One region of the Exiguobacterium sp. s11 genome, then DNA from elsewhere that is predicted to be linked to it. Evidence: riboswitches for the same ligand, from Rfam matches in the RefSeq annotation. Region 1 holds a riboswitch; the other holds the start of a gene.

Region 1 (5,437 bases):
GTCCTCGAGCGGGCGATGCGGCTTGTCGAACACAAGAAGGATGTCGTCATCTTGATGGATTCGATCACGCGTCTAACACGGGCCTATAACTTAACGGTACCGCAAAGTGGTCGGACGCTCTCGGGCGGAATTGATCCGGCTGCGTTCCATAAGCCAAAACGGTTCTTTGGTGCAGCGCGAAACATCGAACACGGTGGTAGTTTGACGATTCTTGCGACAGCACTCGTCGAGACAGGATCGCGCATGGATGACGTCATCTATGAGGAATTCAAAGGAACTGGCAACATGGAACTGCATCTCGATCGTAAGTTGTCAGAGCGTCGAATCTTCCCAGCGATCGACATTCGGAAGTCCGGTACACGGAAGGAAGAACTGTTGCTTCCGAAAGAGCAGCTTGATGCGCTTTGGGCGATTCGCCGGACGATGAACGAGTCGAACGAGTTCGTCGATACGTTCCTGCGTAAGATTCGTGATACGAAAAATAATGAAGAATTTTTCGTCGTACTTGAGAAAGAACAGAAGAAGGCGGTCCGACGCGCGCCAGCTAAACCACGTACCGTCAAGAAGGAAACGACGACAGAAAAATAACTATTGCGACGCATAAAAAAATCGTTTAGTATAGGAAGGTAACTTACTCTGGCTCAGCAAATGAACCAGGGCGGAAGGAGAGAAATCAACCATGAAACAAGGAATTCACCCTAACTACAACAAAGTAGTATTTATGGATTCAACGACTGAGTACAAATTCTTAAGCGGTTCTACTCGTTCTTCGAACGAAACGATCACTTGGGAAGATGGTAACGAGTACCCACTCATCCGTGTGGATGTGTCTTCAGACTCGCACCCATTCTACACAGGTCGTCAAAAGTTCAACGCGGCAGATGGTCGTGTCGATCGCTTCAACAAAAAATACGGCCGCAAGTAATTACTTGTTGGTTCTTAAAAAACAGCCTGCCTCCATTACGGAAGCAGGCTGTTTTTGTATAGACTGAATTGTGAACGATAAGTGAGATACGTCTTCAAGACGAACGAGAAGGCGATTCCGCCAGCAATCCCGATTAAATAGGGCATGACTTCCGGATGTGCCAAGACATAGTCCATGACTTTATGGAACGAGAGATGGCGGCCGACGAAGTAACCGGCACCTAAGAACACGCTGATCCAAATCAAGGCACCTGTATACGCATAACTCGCAAAAACGCGAAACGGCATTTTTGAGACGCCTGCAAAAAAGGCAGAGAGTTGGCGGAGACCAGGTATGTAGTAACCGATGATCAAGACCGATTTTCCGTAACGACGAAAACCGGCTTCAGCGGAAAGAATATGTTTTTCTGAGATACGCATTTTCGGTCCAACGCGGTGTAGTAGTGGCATACCGAGTTTTAATCCGAGTAAATAGCTGATCGTCATCCCGATGCAACTGCCGGCGTAAGCGGCGAGAATCGTACCGACGAGTGGTAGATTGCCTTGATGCATCCAAAATCCGGACAAAACGAGCAGGGTCTCATCAGGAACCGGCAATCCCACGATACCACCTGCGAGAAGGACGGAGAGACCAAGGGCACCATATTGGTGCAGGATGTCATGTAAGAGATGATGAATCGGGGACACCTTCTTTCGTGAGAATCTTCTTCTTCAGTGTACAGGAAATAGGGGGCAGTTGGAATGAAAGGACAAAAATTCTAGGGAAAGAAAAAATGAATTTTGATTTCCGGAAGTCAACCCTTTTTCTCGATACCGTTTCGGGCTATACTCGTTAAAGTGACTATTTTTAGAGGACGGTGTCGGACGATGATGCATGTAATAAATCAGTACGGCTGGATCGAAGTAATTTGTGGCAGTATGTTTTCCGGGAAATCGGAAGAGTTGATTCGTCGTGTCAGACGGGCGCAGTACGGCAAACTGCCCGTGCAAGTATTCAAGCCGGCAATCGACGACCGGTACCATGAAGAGCATGTCGTCTCTCACGTTGGCAACTCTGTCGTAGCGATTCCGATGGCGACGAGTCGTGATCTCTACGCGGCAGTAGCAGAAGAAACACAAATCGTTGGCATTGATGAAGTTCAATTCTTTGATGATGAGATCGTACAAGTCATCGAAGCACTCGCACAAGACGGAAAACGCGTCATTTGTGCAGGCCTTGATCAAGATTTCCGGGCAGAGCCATTCGGGAAAATGCCTGAATTACTGGCGCGTGCAGAATTCGTGACGAAGCTACAAGCCATCTGTCTTTCATGTGGGGATCCGGCTTCCCGGACACAACGTTTGATTGACGGGAAACCAGCGAACTACGATGATCCGATCATCCTAGTCGGAGCGTCGGAATCGTATGAGCCACGTTGCCGTCATTGCCATGAGGTACCTGGAAAACCGAAGCCGCTCCAATCGGTGCAGCACCAAGAAAATTAAAAAAAGACGTACCGATGATGGTCATCCTTTGATGTAGCAGCTATTTGCTTCCATATGGAAACGAATAGCTGTTTTTTTGATTCAGCCTGTTTCTTGCGAAAACTGACACGATTGTTCGATAAAGCGAATCGTCTCACGAACAATCAAATCCTGATCATGATCGAGTGTCGCAACGTGATACGAGTTCAGTAAACAGTAGCTTCGTTTATCATTTGTTCCGATGTGCTGGTGCAGATAATCCGAGCTCGAAGGTGGAACGACGTGATCGGTCGCTGAGTAAAGAATCAATGTCGGTAGAAGGATCGATCCAAGGCGTCCTTTTGTTTCATCCATTAGGCGAACAAGTTCGAACGCACAACGGCTCGGAACAAGATCATAGATGATTTCAAAGGCTGCTCGCTTAATGTCCGGTGCGCCTTCCGGTAAATACTCTGGACCGTCCTCGAACGAAAGTGATTCATAGGATGGAACGGAGAGTGCGGCATTGATCGTAATGATGCCGGCAAACGGAATCCCGTCAGCGGCGAGCGACAGCGCAAGCGTCGCACCCATCGATTGACCGATGACGAAGACTTGATCGCATGTTTCTTGTAAACGTTCATAGCCGTCTTGCAGGCTTTGCTTCCAACATCGAGCAGTCGATTGTTCGAACTCGCGGACGTTCGTTCCATGTCCACGTAAGCGCGGGGCATAGACGGTAAAACCTTCAGCAGCGAATGCCTCACCGACGTCCCGGACACTTTGCGGAGTGGCGTTAAAACCATGACAGATTAGAATGCCGATCGATCCACCTTGAAAATAAAACGCTTCAGCACCAGTCAATACAGGATAGTTCATCATTACTATTTTTCCTCCATTCATGAAAAAAACTCGTCGACGTCACTTCTTGGACGCCCACGAGTTTTTCACCGTATCATCCAAAGCCGCGCTTTGCTGGTCGGAGCACCTTACAAATTGCAGGTTGCCGTGAAGTCATAGAGCCAGGTCTCTCGTTCACTCTTGATAAATATCATATTGGAATTGTCGGAATAATCATTGAAACGATGGTAGCACGACCAAAAATGACTTGTCAAATCTTTCTTGACGAATCGTGATCCGTTCATTAAGCTAATTCATAACTTGTAAATCCATCGATATGCGCCAAATGGATTATTTTTGCAAAGTTGGTTGACTTTTAAAGTTTCGACCCGTAATGTAAAAATTAGTTTTACGACATAAGCAACAACGCAACAACACACATACGAATTTCATACCGCAATACTTATCCAGAGAGGTGGAGGGACTGGCCCTACGAAACCTCGGCAACAGACTCATTATGAGCACTGTGCCAATTCCATCAGACAGATGTCTGAGAGATGAGTGGAGTGGATTCTGCCACTGTGCGGATCCAGGTCTCTTCTTGTTTCTCAAGAAGGGACCTTTTTTGTTGAATGAAGGGGGAAAACGGAATGATTGCATTTCATCAAGTCAAAAAAACGTACGTCACGAAAGATCAGACGATTGCAGCGCTCGACGGTGTCGACCTGACGATCGAGAAAGGCGAAATCTTTGGTGTCATCGGCTTTAGCGGTGCCGGGAAAAGTTCACTGCTCCGCTGTGTCAATCTGTTAGAACGACCGACGTCAGGAACGGTGACGGTCGATGGGGAAGATTTAACGCAACTGTCTCCGAAAAAATTACGCCAAGCAAAACAACGGATTGGAATGATCTTTCAGCACTTCAATCTATTGAATGCGAACACGGTCTTTACGAACGTTGCAAAACCACTCGTTCTCGCAGGCGTCAAGAAAGATGAGATTCGCCGTCGGGTGACGGAGTTGCTCGAATTCGTCGATCTCGCGGACAAGGCGGATCATTATCCAGATCAATTGTCGGGTGGGCAGAAACAGCGCGTTGGTATCGCCCGGGCACTCGCGACGCAACCTTCCGTCCTTTTATGTGACGAAGCGACGTCAGCACTTGATCCCCAGACGACACATCATATTCTTCAGTTATTAAAACGGATCAATGCCGAGTACGGGATCACGATTCTTTTGATTACCCACGAGATGGGCGTCATCCGGGAGATTTGCGATCGTGTAGCCGTCATCGAAGCTGGGAAGCTAATCGAGTCAGGAACGGTCTTTGATGTCTTTTCAAACCCGCAGACTGAGACAGCGAAAAATTTCGTTCGCTCCGTCATGCATGACGAGATTCCAGCGTCGATTCGTCAGTTGATCGAGTCCCGGAATGCGCATCCAATCTATAAGATTCACTTCCTTGGACATCACACCGGACAACCACTCTTATCGCAAGTCGCAAAACGCTTCGACGTCGATGTCAATATCCTGCACGGTAGCATCACGGAGTTGCAGGAGACGCCGTTCGGCACATTACTCGTTGAACTGATCGGTGAGACGACAGAAGTGAAACGTGCCTTACACTACATCGATCAGGCACAGGTAACCGTTGAGGAGGTGCTCGCTGATGCTAGTTAACTACAGTGATATTTGGACAGCATTTTTGCAGACGATGACGATGGTATCCGTTTCGCTCTTGTTCTCGACCTTGATCGGCTTGCCACTCGGTATCCTGCTTGTCGTCACGCGAAAAGGAGCATTGCTTGAAAATGTCCCGCTGTTCACGTTCTTCAACAGTATCGTCAATATTTTCCGCTCGATTCCGTTCATCATCTTACTCGTCGCAATCATCCCGTTGACGCGCTTGATCGTTCAGACATCGATCGGAACAGAAGCCGCAATCGTTCCGCTCGTCTTTTACGCTGCACCGTACATGGCGCGTCTGATCGAGAGTTCTTTACTCGAAGTCGATAAAGGCGTTCTTGAAGCAGCAGAAGCGATGGGCGCGACACCGTTTCAAACGATTTTCCGCTTCCTCCTACCGGAAGCACTCGGTTCACTCATCCTGAACTTAACGATCGCGACGGTCGGCTTGATCGGGGCGTCGGCGATGGCAGGCGCCATCGGTGGTGGCGGTTTGGGTGACTTAGCAATTACTTACGGCTATCAACGGTTTGATACGAAAGTCA
Region 2 (5,437 bases), on a different contig from region 1:
GCCCCTTGTTCCGTTAAGGAAACAAGAATCACCCGATTGTCAGCGGCTGAACGCTCGCGAGCAATCATCCCGGTCGATTCCAGGTGCTTGAGATGACGGGTCACTGCCGCATGATCGACATTGACGCGTTTTTGTAACTCTTTTTGGCTAATCGTTTGATCGACTTGTAGTTGAGCGAGTAGATCCATTCGAGTCTGACTGAAACCATCCGTACAGAGATCGAATTTTTGAGCAATCGTCTTATTGACAGAAACGAGTGCATAGATCAACCGTCCTTTTTCAGTGCAGGAGATACTCAATCCATCACATCCTTCTCTTCGTTCGAAGAAACCTTTGACGTATCAAAGATTGATATGTAAACGAATATAACGTGTTTAATTTGATGACGCAACTTATTTGCTTTTAACATAAAAAGAGATATCATTCACGCGGAATGATATCGAGTCAGGCGACTTAGCTAATTTGGCGTTTAGACGCTGGAATTCCTTTTGCATCGATCGCTGCAATGATCCGACGGAAATAGAACAACCAAAATTGTAGGAATGGTCCGATTAAGAAAATCGAGAGGATCGTACCGAAGAAAACAGGTCCCCCAAGCAACCAACCGATGCCGCATGCCGTGACTTCCATGATCGTCCGCATCAGACGAATCGACGTTCCGAAGCGCTCTGCAAGTGTCAGCGTCAACCCATCACGTGGACCAGCCCCGTATCCGACAGCGACATACAGACCAGCGCCCATCCCAATGATGAAGATACCGAAAATCAGCCAGAGCGTATTCAACCAGATCGATTCAAAAGAGGGTAAGAGATGAGAACCAAGCACAAGATTCATGAAGACACCAACGAAAATCGCGTTGACGAGCGTTCCGATTTGCGGTGTGACGCGGTCTAATGCGTACTTAACGAAAACGAGTAATAGACCAACAAGTAAGATGATCGTTCCGACGGATAGTGGCGTCTTCTTTTGGAGACCAAGATGTAATACATCCCACGTCGAGACACCGAGTTCAGCCGTGATCATCATCGATGAGCCGAGAGCGAGTAAAAATAAACCGAGTAGGAAGAGTCCCCACTTTAACGTAGCGCGTAATAACCAGGAAGCACGATGACGCGTCATGTCTAACACCTCATTTCTTAAAAATAATTGATTCGTTAACTGTATCATGAGGAAAGTAGAAGAAGAAAGACGAAATTTTCCGTTTTTTCCATCTTAAGAAGGAGGGGAAGGTCGAAAGAGAAACGTATACTGAAGAAAAAAGGAGATGACAGGATGAAAGCGATCCGGCACCTGATTCGTTTTACATACATAGAAGCCGTCTGTTGCGTCTTTCCCGTGATGATTTTCGCAGCGCTTGCTCTTTCACGTTATCTTCCTACTGAAACGGTTGCTCGATATGATCTCTTGTTGCTATGGTGTATTCTCGTCCAAATCGTCTTACTCGTCACACGTTATGAAACGATGGAGGAATTCAAACTGATCTTATTGTTTCACGTCATCGGTCTAGCACTTGAACTGTTCAAAGTGAACGTTGGGTCTTGGAGTTATCCGGAACAGGCTCTAACGAAAGTGGCTGGTGTTCCCTTGTATGCAGGATTCATGTATGCAAGTGTCGCAAGTTATGTCTGTCAAGCGTTCCGAAGATTTCATTTACGCTTCACAGCATTTCCACCGCCTTGGCTTGCGATCAGCGTAGGCAGTCTCGTCTATCTCAACTTCTTCACCCACCATTGGATCTTCGATGCACGCTGGCTATTGATGGTCCTCGTCGTCCTTGTCTTCTATAAGTCATGGGTTCATTTTACGATCGAGCAGACGATCTACCGGATGCCGCTCGTCCTATCCTTTTTACTGATTGCCTTTTTCATTTGGATCGCGGAGAACATCGTGACGTTCTTTAAAGGCTGGGTCTATCCGCATCAGGAAGGAGGCTGGGCAGTCGTTGATCTTGGAAAATTGTCTTCTTGGTTCCTGCTTGTGATCATCACGGTTTTGATCGTCATCGTCGCGAAATACAAGCGTCAGGATCCGGCTGTGGAGATATATCAGCGTACATAGACGAAAAACATGACATTTCGTTTGCGATGAAGCGCTTCGATGTTCAACGTTCGTTCTAACATGTGGACGACAACTTGAGCGTGCTTGGCTCAACCAGCAACGAGACGGGAAATTATTGAAAAAAGAGTGAAACATTAGAAATTTTAAGCCGTAGAGTAAGGTGAGAACTTATTTTTCAAGGAGGACCTTACTCATGTCATCTCAATTAAAGAAAGCAGCGAAGGAGTCGCTCAGCGGTCGTTGGGGATTTGCAGTCCTAGCTTTTCTGCTGTTTAGTATTATTCAGGGTGTTCCTAATTTATTTGGATCGGATATCGATGAGCCGTCTAGTAGTATAGATCTCGTTGTATCATTGGTGTCGATTTTATTGATTCCAGTAGGAGTCGGTTGGACATGGATTGCCATGTCGATTGCTCGTGGCGAAGAAACGAAAGTGACGGATTTGTTTGAGCCATATGGTATGTTCCTGAAAGTGGTGGGGCTGGCCATTGTTCAGTTCATCTTTATCGCGCTCTGGACGTTACTCTTAATCATCCCTGGTATCATCAAGTCATTCTCTTACTTGTTGACGTTCTACATCCTTCGAGATGAACCATCGATCGGTATCCTCGAGGCCATCACGCGTTCACGCCAACTCATGGATGGTCACAAGATGGAAGCATTCTTACTCTTCCTATCATTCATTGGTTGGGCATTACTTGTAATCGTTACACTTGGTCTTGCTGTCTTATGGGTTGGACCATACTTCAGCGTCACGCTTGCCAAATTCTATGATCGTGTTCGTGGTGAACAAGCACCAGAGCCAACATCAGATTTCGTCGCACCATATTAATCCGGAATCCCGACACTACGTCGGGATTTTTCTTTGAAATAAATCCGATAGGAAAAGACGGTTTAATGGTTGCTTTAGTTCAATGAATTCTGTACGATGAATGCAACACATCTTATCTAGAGAAGTCGAGGGACTGGCCCGAAGACACTTCAGCAACCCCGCTATGGCGGAAGGTGCTACTTCCAGGAAGGAATACCTTCTGAAGATAAGAGCGGACAGGACAAGATACCGTCGCTCTTTTCGAACTTCGAAAAGAGCGTTTTTTTATGATAAGGGGGACGATGGAGTGGAGTATGGTTTTTGGTTACCGATTTTTGGGGGATGGTTACGTAACGTCGAGGATGAACAGATGCCAGCAACATTCGATTATGCGAAACAAGTCGCACAAACAGCTGAACGCATCGGCTTCTCGACGACGTTGATTGCGGAATTGAACTTGAACGATATCAAAGGCATCAAGGAACCGAGTCTTGAGGCATGGACAACGGCAGCGGCGATTGCTGCAACAACAGAACGCCTTGAGATCATGACAGCGGTTCGTCCCGGGTTCCATAATCCAGCGACGACGGCGAAGATGGCGGCAAACATCGATCAGTTGAGTGGAGGGCGATTTACGCTCAATGTCGTCTCAGCCTGGTGGGCAGAAGAAGCAAAACAATACAACGGTATTTTTACTGCACATGATGAGCGCTATGCCCGGACGGAAGAGTTCGTCACGGTCATGAAAGGACTATGGGCAGATGCGTCACCGTACAGCTTCTTCGGTCATCACTACACGATCGAACAGGCAGAACTCCATCCGAAACCCATCCAGCGTCCGGGGATTAAGCTCTACGCTGGTGGAGAGAGTGAAGCCGGAAAACGGACGATCGTCGAACATTGTGATGCCTACGTCATGCATGGAGGCACTGTTGAAGAAGTAGCTCATAAAATCAATGATATGAAAGTACGCCGGGAAGCGACGGGACACGCACCGCTTGAGAGCTTCGGTCTTGCTGCCTACATCATTTGTCGGGATACGGAAGAAGAAGCGCTTCTTGAGTGGCAACGCATCACGGACGTTAAGGAAGACAGCGCCGGTTATGCCGGTTATCAAGATTTCATCAGTAAATCGCAACTCGAACAACAGGTCGAACGAAACGATTATTCCGTCTCGAACCGTGGTCTACGTCCGAATTTAATCGGAACACCAGAACAAATCGCTGAACGGATTCTAGCATTCGAAGCTGTTGGTGTCACGTTACTCTTATTACAATTCTCACCACAACTCGAAGAAATGGAACGTTTTGCTCGTGACGTAATGCCACTGGTCGAAGCGAAACGAAAGGTAGGTCAACAATCATGACAAAAATTCATATTCTCCACGAAAATCAAGAATGGACGGACCATCTCATCAAACGTCTCGAAGAACTCGAGTTACCGTATGAAGAGTGGCACTTGAATGAAGGGATCGTTCCGCTGGACGAACTGCCGCCAGAAGGCGTCTTTTACAGCCGGATGAGTGCCTCTTCGCATACGCGGGGGCATCGTTACGCGCCGGAATTGACGGAAGGGGTCCTCGCTTGGTTAGAAGAGCATGACCGGACCGTCTTTAACGGAACGCGTGCGCTTCGTCTTGAAGTCAGCAAAGTCAATCAATACACGGCGTTGCGGAAGGCTGGGATTCGTGTACCGAAGACGACGGCTGCCGTCGGACGCGATCAAATCGTACAAGCAGCAAAAGAAATCGGTGTTTCGTCATTCATCACGAAACACAACCGTGCCGGAAAAGGTCTCGGCGTCCAGCTGTTCCACTCGATTGAAGCACTTGAAGCTTATCTCGACGGTCCGACATTCGACGAACCAGTCGATGGCATCACGTTGATTCAAGAGTATATTCAAGCACCAGAACCGTACATCACACGTTGTGAGTTCGTAGGTGGAAAGTTCGTCTACGCGGTTCGAGTCGATACATCAGAAGGTTTTGAGCTTTGCCCAGCGGATGCATGTGTAATCGACGACTTGTTCTGCCCAGTTGGTGAAGAAGCGCCACAAACGCCGATGAAGTTCCAAATCGTTGAAGGCTTCGATGACCCGATCATCCAAAAGTATGAAGCATTCCTCCAAGCGAACCAAATCGCGGTCGCAGGCATCGAGTTCATTAAGGATGCGTCAGGTACGATCTATACGTATGACGTCAATACGAATACGAACTATAATTCGGATGCCGAGGCAGCTGCAGGACGCTACGGCATGCTCGAACTAGCGAAGTTCCTCGGTGCAGCCCTTGAAACAAGCACAGTAAAATAAGAATCTGCTCCCGCCCTGTCACCGGACGTTACAAGACCGGATGACAGGGTATTTCTATAGAAAAGGGGGCGGATCTATGATTACGTGGAGAGAAGAACGACAGCTCGATATCCCGATTGAGGAAGCATGGCACTTGTTTGATCACACGCGATTGCAGCGTTTGATTCCAAACGTCGTCCAGCACGAGGTGATTGAACGAAAACCGGGTGTCGTCGGTTCGACGTATCGTCAAACATACATGCAGGGTAATCGACTCGA

Evidence for each region. A riboswitch is a leader RNA that binds a small molecule or an ion and turns the genes downstream of it on or off. The one in region 1 is predicted to bind S-adenosylmethionine.
Region 2: another riboswitch for S-adenosylmethionine. It lies ahead of KNQ12_RS13365 (LLM class flavin-dependent oxidoreductase); the one in region 1 lies ahead of KNQ12_RS07260 (alpha/beta hydrolase).

Annotation. Positions count from the first base shown of each region.
Region 1 covers NZ_JACSNF010000001.1:1,388,548-1,393,984, reverse strand. Annotated here, with positions in the region: gene rho (transcription termination factor Rho) at 1-588, shown strand, start outside; gene KNQ12_RS07275 (type B 50S ribosomal protein L31) at 680-925, shown strand; gene KNQ12_RS07270 (DedA family protein) at 961-1,611, opposite strand; gene KNQ12_RS07265 (thymidine kinase) at 1,795-2,409, shown strand; gene KNQ12_RS07260 (alpha/beta hydrolase) at 2,491-3,249, opposite strand; SAM riboswitch class I at 3,317-3,418, opposite strand; SAM riboswitch class I at 3,668-3,771, shown strand; gene KNQ12_RS07255 (methionine ABC transporter ATP-binding protein) at 3,858-4,886, shown strand; gene KNQ12_RS07250 (methionine ABC transporter permease) at 4,876-5,437, shown strand, end outside.
Region 2 covers NZ_JACSNF010000004.1:156,822-162,258, reverse strand. Annotated here, with positions in the region: gene KNQ12_RS13385 (MarR family winged helix-turn-helix transcriptional regulator) at 1-299, opposite strand, end outside; gene KNQ12_RS13380 (YczE/YyaS/YitT family protein) at 454-1,119, opposite strand; gene KNQ12_RS13375 (DUF817 domain-containing protein) at 1,273-2,058, shown strand; gene KNQ12_RS13370 (DUF975 family protein) at 2,252-2,890, shown strand; SAM riboswitch class I at 3,000-3,102, shown strand; gene KNQ12_RS13365 (LLM class flavin-dependent oxidoreductase) at 3,177-4,235, shown strand; gene KNQ12_RS13360 (ATP-grasp domain-containing protein) at 4,232-5,179, shown strand; gene KNQ12_RS13355 (SRPBCC family protein) at 5,256-5,437, shown strand, end outside.